2 regions of the Shewanella indica genome follow, and region 2 is predicted to be linked to the other one. Evidence: riboswitches for the same ligand, from Rfam matches in the RefSeq annotation. Region 2 holds a riboswitch; the other holds the start of a gene.
What was found. Region 2 has a riboswitch for cobalamin ahead of SIL79_RS02690 (TonB-dependent receptor). Riboswitches for the same ligand answer to the same signal wherever they lie in the genome.
Positions count from the first base shown of each region.

Region 1: linked by a shared signal. The riboswitch ahead of SIL79_RS10365 (ABC transporter ATP-binding protein) and the one ahead of SIL79_RS02690 (TonB-dependent receptor) in region 2 are both predicted to bind cobalamin.

Region 1 is NZ_JAWXXR010000001.1:2,294,597-2,299,926, forward strand. It holds gene metH (methionine synthase) at 1-2,346, opposite strand, end outside; gene SIL79_RS10360 (histidine phosphatase family protein) at 2,588-3,388, shown strand; cobalamin riboswitch at 3,457-3,593, shown strand; gene SIL79_RS10365 (ABC transporter ATP-binding protein) at 3,693-4,634, shown strand; gene SIL79_RS10370 (FecCD family ABC transporter permease) at 4,631-5,330, shown strand, end outside.
Region 2 is NZ_JAWXXR010000001.1:566,876-572,205, forward strand. It holds gene SIL79_RS02685 (GDSL-type esterase/lipase family protein) at 1-576, opposite strand, end outside; gene SIL79_RS02690 (TonB-dependent receptor) at 685-2,634, opposite strand; cobalamin riboswitch at 2,727-2,919, opposite strand; gene SIL79_RS02695 (DUF805 domain-containing protein) at 3,067-3,414, opposite strand; gene SIL79_RS02700 (DUF3592 domain-containing protein) at 3,667-4,932, opposite strand; gene rihA (pyrimidine-specific ribonucleoside hydrolase RihA) at 5,080-5,330, shown strand, end outside.

The DNA of each region.
Region 1 (5,330 bases), 1.7 Mb from region 2:
ACAGGCCAGCACCACCCCGACTATGTTCTTGCCTATGTCGTGAACATCGCCCTTGACCGTGACCATCAGCACCTTGCCGTTGCTCTGGCCTTCGACTTTTTCGGCTTCGATATAGGGATTGAGATAGGCGACCGCCTTTTTCATCACCCGGGCGGACTTGACCACTTGCGGCAAAAACATCTTACCGGCGCCAAAGAGATCGCCCACCACGTTCATGCCGTCCATCAGCGGGCCTTCAATCACATCCAGCGGCCGCTTGGCCTGCAGGCGCGCTTCTTCGGTGTCGGCGTCTATGTACTCGGTGATCCCTTTCACCAACGCGTGTTCCAGGCGTTTGTTGACCGGCAACTTGCGCCATTCGAGATCTTCTTTCTTGCCTGCGCCGCCCGGGCCACCTCGATACTTCTCGGCGACCTCGAGCAGTTGCTCTGTGTTACTGGAGTCGGCAACCGGGCAGGGCAGGTTGAGCACCACGGCCTCTACCTTCAGCTTCAGCTCAGGGTCGATATCATCATAGATGGCCAACTGACCGGCGTTGACTATGCCCATATCCATCCCCGCCTTGATGGCGTGATAGAGGAACACGGCATGAATGGCTTCCCGCACCGGGTTGTTGCCGCGGAAGGAGAAAGAAACGTTGGACACCCCGCCGGAAATCATCGCATGGGGCAGGTTGGCCTTGATATCTGCAATGGCGCCGATAAAGTCCACCGCATAGTTATCGTGCTCCTCTATGCCGGTGGCGATGGCGAAGATATTGGGGTCGAAGATAATATCTTCCGGCGGGAAGCCCACCCTATCCACCAGTACCCGGTAGGCGCGGGTACAGATCTCGGTTTTGCGCTCCCGGGTATCGGCCTGGCCCTGTTCATCGAAGGCCATGATGATGGCGGCGGCGCCGTAGCGCTTCACCAGTTTGGCCTGTTCAATAAACTTGGCCTCGCCCTCTTTGAGGGAGATGGAGTTGACTATTCCCTTGCCCTGAATGCACTTGAGCCCGGCCTCAATCACCTCCCACTTGGAGGAGTCGATCATCACAGGCACCTTGCTGATATCCGGCTCTGAGGCGATAAGGTTGAGGAATTTCCGCATCATCTCGACCCCGTCGAGCATGCCCTCATCCATGTTGATATCTATGATCTGGGCGCCGTTTTCCACCTGGTCACGGGCCACCTCCAGCGCGGTTTCGTACTGACCTTCTTTGATTAACTTGAGAAACCGGGCCGAGCCGGTGACATTGGTGCGCTCGCCCACATTCACAAACAGGCTGCTTGCATCTATGGTCAGGGGTTCCAGTCCGGAGAGGCGACATGCTACCGGCAGCTCAGGCAGCGGCCTTGGTGCATGAAGGCTAACAGCTTCAGAAATCGCCTTGATATGCGCAGGCGTGGTGCCGCAGCAGCCGCCGACAATATTGAGCAGCCCCTCTTCGGCCCAGGGGCCTATCACGCTTGCCATCTCTGCCGGAGTCTCGTCATAGCCGCCGAATTCATTGGGCAGGCCGGCATTGGGGTGCGCCGAGACAAAGCACTCGCTGATACGGGAAAGCTCCTCGACATAGGGCCGCAGTTCTTTCGGGCCCAGGGCGCAGTTGAGGCCTATACTCAGCGGCTTGATATGTCTGAGAGAATGGTAAAAGGCCTCTGTGGTTTGCCCTGTCAGGGTGCGGCCCGAGGCATCGGTAATGGTGCCGGAAATCATCACCGGCAACTTTTGGTCCAGTTTCTCGAACACATTTTCGATGGCAAACAACGCCGCCTTGGCATTGAGAGTATCGAAGATGGTTTCCACCAGGATGATGTCGGCGCCACCGGCGATCAGCGCCTCGGTGGATTCGCTGTAGGCCAACACAAGATCGTCGAAATGTATGTTGCGAAAGCCGGGGTCATTCACATCCGGGCTGATGGAGCAGGTGCGGTTGGTGGGGCCGAGCACCCCGGCCACATAGCGGGGAATACCGCTGGCGGCGGCCACCTCATCGGCCACTTCGCGGGCGATTTTGGCGCCTTGGTAATTGATCTCCGCCGCCAGGCTCTGCATCTCATAGTCGGCCATGGCAATGGTGGTGGCGTTGAAGGTGTTGGTTTCTATGATGTCGGCACCGGCCAGCAGGTATTCCCTGTGAATGGTCTTGATGATCTCGCTCTGGGTCAGTACCAGCAGATCATTGTTGCCTTTGACATCGCAATGCCAATCTTTGAAGCGCTCGCCGCGGTAATCGGCTTCTTCCAGCTTGTAGTCCTGGATCATGGTGCCCATGGCGCCATCTAAAATCAGGATCCGCTCTTTGAGGGTCTGTTTGAGCTTGAACTCTGTCTGGCTTGGGGAGTGCTGGGAAGTCGCCATAGGGTTACCTTTCATACCTGTCTTATTGCTGTTTTACATTCGCGGTGCTTGGCATCCGCGACATCATCTCTGCCGACCTGACGCCCGGGACACTATCTGGCATGATAGCCAAAGGCGTGTGTGGGCGCGGAAAGTTATTTTGGACATTTATACGTATAGACGTCCATAATATACGGATTCCGGCGGCCTGCGGCAAGGTTAAATTGGCCCGGTAACCACCGGACTCTGACGGGAGAAGTGTGTGGCTGAACATAGGCAACTGAATATCTATCTGCTGCGGCACGGTGAATGTGAAGGCGGCGAGATTATCCGCGGCCGCAGTGATGTGGCCCTGAGCGATGAGGGCAAAGCGCAGATGTGGCGTAGCTGGCGGGCTATCAGTAGTGCGCTGGAACAGTTGCCGAGTGCTCCCGACCGCCTGACGCTGCTGAGCTCTCCGGCCCAGCGTTGCCAGGCCTTTGCCGCCGAGCTCAAGGCCGATATGCCCGACTATTTCCCGGCGCCGCTGCAGCAGCATGACTGGCTCTGGGAGCTGGACTTCGGTGACTGGGACGGCATGAAGGTGGCGAGTGTCTATCAGCAGCATAGCGAGGCGGCCGAAGCCTTCTGGCGTGACCCTGTGGCCAATACTCCGCCGGGCGGGGAATCGCTGCCAGCCTTTCGTAGCCGGGTGTTGGATGGCTGGCAGACTATGGTGCAGCGCTGGCTTGCGAGAGAGGTTAGTTGTTCCGAAAGCTCTGATTCAAGAGACTCTGGTTCAAAAGGCTCTGGTTCAAAAGGCTCTGGTTCAAAAGGCTCTGGTTCTTCAGCAAGCGCCGATGCAGCGCTGATCTTGACTCACAGCGGGGTTATCCGGCTGCTGCTGGCCGAGATTTTGCTGCCGGGGCAAATACCGCCTGCGGCAGTGTTCAACGCCTTGGAGCTACCTTATGCGGCCTGGGTCAGAATAACCCTCTATGCCAGCCGTGATGCCAGCGGTGATGCCAGCGGTGAAAATGACCAGGAATGGCAGTGTTTCAGCAAACTCCACTGGCCGCAATAGTGCTGTGCTATTGCGCCGGGCAATTGTGCCGGGCGATAAAACCGGGATAATAACCCCAAATGGCCGCCAAGTGCGGCAGCAGCCAGGGTGTTGGCGCCTTTGCAGGTGAACCAACCCAGGGAACCGGGAAAGCCCGGACTGTGCCCGCAACTGTGAGTCGCCTTTGGCGGCGAGTCAGGAGACCTGCCCAGGCTGATAAACCAAACCAGAAACCCGGGCGGGTAAACCGGGGGAGCGAATAGATGATTCTTCCACTGCAGCTTGAGCCTTCTGCCGGTCACAGGCTCAATGTCGGGGGGCGGTTATGAGCCTGGCACTCAAGGTGCAACAGCTTAGCTGGCTTCCCGGTGGTCACAGCGTATTGGCCGATGTGGGTTTTGAGCTGCCAAGTGGCAAGATGCTCGGGCTCATAGGCCCCAATGGTGCCGGTAAGTCGAGCCTGCTGCGCTGCCTCTATCGTTATATCCGCCCGGATAGCGGCCAGATCCAGCTGTTTGGTCAGGATATCCATAGCTTGTCTGCCAAAGCCTTCGCCAAAGAGGTGGCCGTGGTGCTGCAGGATACCCCGGCCCAGTTGGCACTGGATTTGACTCAATTGGTGGCCATGGGACTGACTCCCCACAAGGGGTTGTTTGATATGCCATCGGCGACCGACAAGGCCCAGGTGCAGGCGGCATTGGCGCAGGTCGGGTTGCAGCACAAGGCCGCAGAGCCTTTCGCGCAGCTTTCCGGCGGTGAGAAGCAAAGGGCCTTGATTGCCCGCGCCATAGTGCAGCGCCCCAAGCTTTTGATCCTGGACGAGCCCACTAATCATCTGGATATCCGCTATCAGATCCAGATCCTCGAGCTGGTGCGCAGCCTGGGGGTCACGGTGATCGCCTCGATTCACGATCTCAATCTGGCCTCGGCCCTGTGTGACGAACTCTTGCTGCTGGATAACGGCCGCCGTATTGCCCACGGCTCGCCCCAGAGCGTATTGACCGAAGACAGAATTGCCGGTGTCTTCGGTGTCTGCTGCCAGGTGGGAAAGCATCCGCAGTTAGGAAGGCCGCTGATCCACTACTTTTACGGCTATCAGTCGCGAGAGCCTGGTCACGGCAAGGCTGTAAGCTCGGCGGCGCTCGCCAGTGGCGAGGTTCAAGGCGCTGCGATAGTCGAGCCAATGGCAGGGCCTGCCTCGGCCGAAACCTGTGTTGCTCACAAGGAAACTGACCGGCGCCCAGGCTCGGTGGGAGGTGGCGCATGAATACTTCCATGGCCACACCGGGGCGCTCGCTTATCGGCTGGTTTCTCAGGCCCTTGCCCAGACTTTACTGGTGCTGGCTGCTGTTGCTGCTCGGCACTGTGTTGACACCCTTGGCCGCCGCGGGTTTTGGCGCCGCCGATATCAGCCTCTTCGATGTGGCAAGAGTGATTGGCAAACACCTGCTGGGCGTGGGTGAGCCTTCTGCCATCAGCGAGCGTATTGTCTGGGATCTGCGCCTGCCGCGTATCTTGCTGGCCTTTATCGCCGGCAGCGGTCTGGCATTGTCGGGTTATGTATTGCAGGCGGTGACCCGCAACCCGTTGGCCGATCCTTACCTGTTCGGTATCAGCTCGGGCGCCAGCTTCGGCGCGGTGGTCTCGGTCGCCCTGGCGACCGGCCTTGGCCTGAGTTCGGCCATCTCCGGGATATCGCTGCCGCTGGGAGCCTTTATCGGTGCCAGTTTGGCTGTGCTTATGGTACTGCTGCTCGCGGGCAGGAATATCGGCAACCAGATAGAGAGAATGTTGCTCTCCGGGGTCGCCATCTCCTTTATGTTCAGCGCCCTCACCAGCTTGATCTTGTATTTTTCCACCCCGCAGGCCACCACCTCCTTGCTGTTTTGGAGTCTGGGCAGTTTTGCCCGTGCCAGTTGGGATGGGCTTGGACTGCCCACTCTGGTGGTGCTGGCGGCCTTGC
Region 2 (5,330 bases):
CAAACGTAAATAACCCTGTTGATTAAGATGTACATTATCTGACTTGAGCTCGTTTGAACGCAAAAGCTCAGATAGAGTATCCTCCAGCAATATGGCACCGTGCTTGTCGGCCAGTTCGGCATATAAAGGCAGAGGTGACAGCAACAGACTCTTTTGCGGCACAGCCAGCAGCACTACCGGAATTTGCCGCTCTTTGGCCTCAAGTAACATGGTCTCAATGTTTTGCGCCAATTGCGCCTGGCTGCGACCGCGGAGAATATCGTTACCGCCTTCAAGCAAAATAAGCAGATCCGGCTTGGTTTCATCCAGCAGCGCCGGCAAACGCTCAAGCCCGGCAGCCGATTGCTCACCGGAAATCCCGGCGTTGATCACCTCACAACGGCACAACTCAGCCAGACGGCTGGGATAATCATGCCCGGCCTTGGCACCCACGCCTTGGGTCAGGCTGTCACCGAAGGCCAGCAGTTTGCCATTGCTGCCGATATAAGCCAGCTTGGGTTCTGAGCACGCCAGCAAAAACAGCGACAACAGGGCTATAACCCCGCCTCTCAAACCATACCTAAAATCAGCTTTCATATTTCGACTCTTGCCTCCTTGTCGGTGCTCGAAAAGGCCCAGGTTCTAAACTACAACCGATAGAAATACGGGCAGAAAAAAGCCGGGAAACCCCGGCTTTCTATGCTATCAGAAGCGATAGCTGACGCTGAATCTCAGCGCCCGGCCGCTTCCTGAGTAATAACCATCGCCCCAGGTACTGAAATAACCTGAGCTGGCATATTGCTTGTCAAACAGGTTGTCGACCCTCAGGCTGGCAAGCCAGGCATCACGGCTGTAGTTGAGGGCGATATTTCCCAGCCAGTAGCTGTCCAGTTTATCGTGCTGATTGCCATTGTCACCTTCCATATATCTGTCACCCAAATACTGGCCCTCGACAAATAGTTGCCAGTGCTGACCAAAGTCCACACTGGTGTAGACACGCCCTGAATGCTCGGCCACCCAGGAGAGAGATTTGCCTTTGTTGGCGCCTTCAGTAAATTCGGCATCGATATAGTTGTACTCAAGTCCCAACTGCAGCATCTCATTGAGCTGCCAGTCCCAGTCGAGGCTGGCGCCATAACGACGGGAAGCATCGGCATTGACGTTGGCACCGGGGAAAGCGCCGCCGATAGGCATATCGGCACTGGGATCAAAGACAATTTCATCTTCCAGCGACAGCCGGTACAGGTTCAGACGCAGGCTCTGGTTGCTCAAGGTCCAATCCCAGCCGGCTTCAATGGAACGGCCGGTCTGCGGCTTGAGGCCGACGACCGTTGGCGGCGTATAAGCTTGCTCATCGACCTTGGCGAAACGGAAGCTCTCATCACCGCGAAGATAAAATCTGTGGCCTTCCAGCGGCCGATAGTTGAGCCCCAACTCGAGCGCGTGAGCGTCTTCATCCAGATCTATGCCATTGGGATAAACTTTACCATCCTTGAGTTCATCCTTGACCTTGGCATAGCGCCCACCCACCACATAGCTCAGGCTGCTGGTCAGTGGCACATTGGCCTGTAGGTAGGTGCTGGTCATGGTTTGGGTATTGCTGCGCTGCATATAACTGAGATCGAACTCGGTTTCACCCCGTTGAATATCTGCGCCTATGACTATGCTCAGCTCACCATTGCGGGTCTGATAACGCCCAAGCGCCTTGGGGTTGAATTCCAACAACGAGCGCTCGTTCCGACCTGGGCTGCCATAGCTGACGCTGGACACTAGAGTGTCACTGTAGTTAAGGTCCGCAACCAAAGCCCAGTTGGCGTGCACCTGGCGCTGAATATGAGCACGCCAGGCGGAAGTCATCTCATGGTTGTAATCCCCCGGCGTCGATGTCGCCTGGCGAGGATCGGCCTCAAACTGAGCCAGGGTCAGTGAGCCTGGGGTCTGACGCTTATTATCGTAGTAACTGCCTTCGACAAAGAAATTGGTCAGCTCTGAATCATATTGCAGACGCCCCAGTACCGAACCGGTTTCGTTGGCATTGTTTTTACGGTAGTTGTCACTCTCGTTATAAGCAGCAGCCAAATAGTAACGCCAGTTGTCATTGATGGCACCGGACAGATCGCCACGGCCTTCGTAGGTATCGAAGCTGCCACCTGAGAGGGTCAGGTTGCCACCGCTGGCATTGGGTGCCTTGGTGATAATATTGATCACCCCACCGACGGCCTGATCGCCATAAAGCACCCCGGCACTGCCGGATAGGATCTCCACCCTTTCAATCTGATTGACTGCAATGGCACTCAGACTGGGAGCGGCAATATCGATATTGTTGAGTCGGCGACCATCAATCAGTATCAGGGTGTTATTCACCGCCTGACTGGCAGAAAAACCGCGCATCGCCAGCACAGGCCCTGAGTTATTGTCGGATATTTGAATGCCACTGCGGCCACGCAGCAACTCGCTCAGATTACTGGCACCACTTTGCTGAATATCGGCGGCATCTATGACCACCACATTGGCAGCAATATTGAGCGGCGTGTCATCCTGACGGCCAATGACCACCAGCTGTTCATCCACAGCCTTGGGTGTCACGCTCGCCATGACGGGAACAGAGGTAAATGCACCGCAAAGCAGCGCGAGATGATTTAGTTTGAAACCCATTTTCCTTTGACTCCTGAAAGGGAAACGGGGCAAGAGTGCCACGGCAGGGAGAGCCCCTTGGCTGCCGCATTTCGAGATCTGCCCACCGAAATCATCGAAATACCTCCAGGGCCGGTCTCCGGACTTTGGCTATGCGGTTGACCGCGCAAGAACCGGCTTTTATGACGCCGCTTGGGCGCGCCTGTCTCTCACCATTTACCGTTGCGGGGGCAGTGCCGGATTCTCACCGGCTTCCCGATTATCCCCGGTCTTTAATTCCGGGGCACCACGAGAGGTTGACTGAAATACTGTGCTGTCATTCCCGGCCTGGCCGAGAGCGGGCATTATAGACGTCTATATGGATAAATGTCTAATTTTGACGACGACGGACCACCGCAAATTTACCCTGAAAACAAAAAGGGAGCCGAGGCTCCCTTTTTATGCTCTTAGCTATTAACCCAGCTCTTTGGGGTTACTGCCAAAGCGGTTGTCACCCACTTCGCTATCCTGGCAGTAGAAGACCAGCAGTACAATCCAACCTATAACAGGGATTAGCCCCAACAGCTGCCACCAACCACTGCGGTCAGTGTCATGCAGTCGACGCGCCGCAATCGCAATAGAGGGTAATAGCAGACCCAAAGAATAAATCAGCCCCAGCACTGTGGTACCCAGAGCATAGTCGATAGCACTGACAACCATACTGAAAATGATATAGAACAGAACAAACATCCAGTATTCTGTCCGTCGGGCTCGACCGGTAAAGTCGGCGTATTTTTTGATGGCTCCGATGAAATGTTCCATGTTTTCTCCCAATAACAGATCCAAGATCCGAAAACGCCGCACCAATTATTGAATGGCTTAAGGCAACCAAAGTTTCACCAGAGTTTCTGACTCCCTGAAACAGCAAACAATTTTAACATACCTGAATGAACTGCAAAGTGACAGAAAAGAGATTTACATTCCGTTCGCCACAGAATCAGAGATATCTCACCCCGTCAGTCGTCATTGGTTTACAGATATCGCCAATAAATAACACATCGACGCTTTTTCATCTTACCTGGTCAGCTTAAAACCGCGGCTGGCGGCCAGAGCCTGGATATCGGCTTCCATTTGATCCAGCTGTGCCTGGCGCTTTCGACCTATTGCCCCCGAGTTAGACTTGGATGCCAGACTGGTGAGAATATTGCGCCAGTATGGCACTTGTTTTTTACGCTGTTTACGGCTCAAAGGATTGAGTGGCCGCTGCGCTGCGAGCGCCTTGAGCAAGGCTGCAGTAGCGCCGCGCCAAACATCTGGCAGCGATTCCAGGTTATTCAAAAGCCAGCCAAGACATACCAAGCGACTCACTTCGGTGTGGATAAATCCGTTGTCACCCAAAGGCATTTGCCGCCCCAATAACAAGGCATTGAATTGCCCCTGAATTTCAGTGCTCCAAGGTTTGCGTTGCAGCTCGGTCAGATGCTGGGAGAAGACCATCTTCGCCAGTTCATGCTCAGTAAACAGGCTGCGAATGCCATCGAGCAGTGCCAGAGTAAACTCAGGGTAACGACGACCGAGAGTCCATTGCAATGAAAGCCCGAGAACTGAGCTTTCCCAGATCTCTTCTCTTTTATTTGGCGACTCCCATTTGAGGCACACAGGGACAAACCAGGCAAGAAAACGCGTCTGCCATTCAGGTCTGGCGGCAATATAGCCAAGGGCCTGCCGCCCCAAATAGCTACTGGCCGGGCTGGCTCGATTGACTTCAAGAAATGCCAGTAACTCGGCGGGGTTATCGGCCTCCAGCAACGGCTCAAGCAGTGGAGAGAGTCGCTCTCTGGCCAGGAAAAAGCGCAAACATTGACCCGCTTTGGTCAAAGTCCAACCGCCTAGCGCCAACATAGGCAACGCCAATAGAATACCCAACAGTTCGTGCCAGGTATTTTGTTGCTCTCGATAGTACTGGATATCGGTGCGCGCTATGCCAGGTTCCTCAGGCAAATACCAAAGGGTCACAGCCTCACCGACGCTTTTTGAGTCGCAAAGCAGGCCTGGGGGATTCCAGATATAATGCTCACCGCCGTTAGGCAACTGGTAATGCACCAGGCAATCCCACTCATAACGGCCGACACCCCAGCGCCCCGGGGGCACATATTGTTGAGCACGCCGGGCGATATAACCTTGGGTCTCGACACCTCGCTCGAGCAGGATATTCACTTCCTGCCAGGATTCAACACTGTCCTTGACAAAAAAGAGCCCAAGAGCCGAGAACAGTCCACCGGCAAGCGCAAAAGAGCCGATAAAAGCCAGGTCTTTCCAGATTGCCCGTATCTTTCCCACCGAGCCCCCTTTGATTCAATCCTTTAAGGCCGCGGATTGTAGCAGATTTCAACAATCAGTTGAGGAACACTTCACAGTTTGCCATTGGGGTCTGCGCACGCCACAGAGTCATGCTATGCTCGGGCAAATTGCGAAAGGAGTAACAGCATGAAACGCCCTATCATTCTCGACTGCGATCCCGGCCATGATGATGCCATTGCCTTGATCCTGGCCCTGGCCAACCCTGAACTGGAACTATTGGCCGTGACTACCAGCGCCGGTAACCAAACCCAGGAAAAAACACTCAACAATGCCATGCGAGTGCTTACTCTACTGGGCAGAACCGATATACCTGTAGCCAGCGGTGCCCCCAAGCCTTTGGCAAGGGAGCTGATCATTGCCGACAATGTTCACGGTGA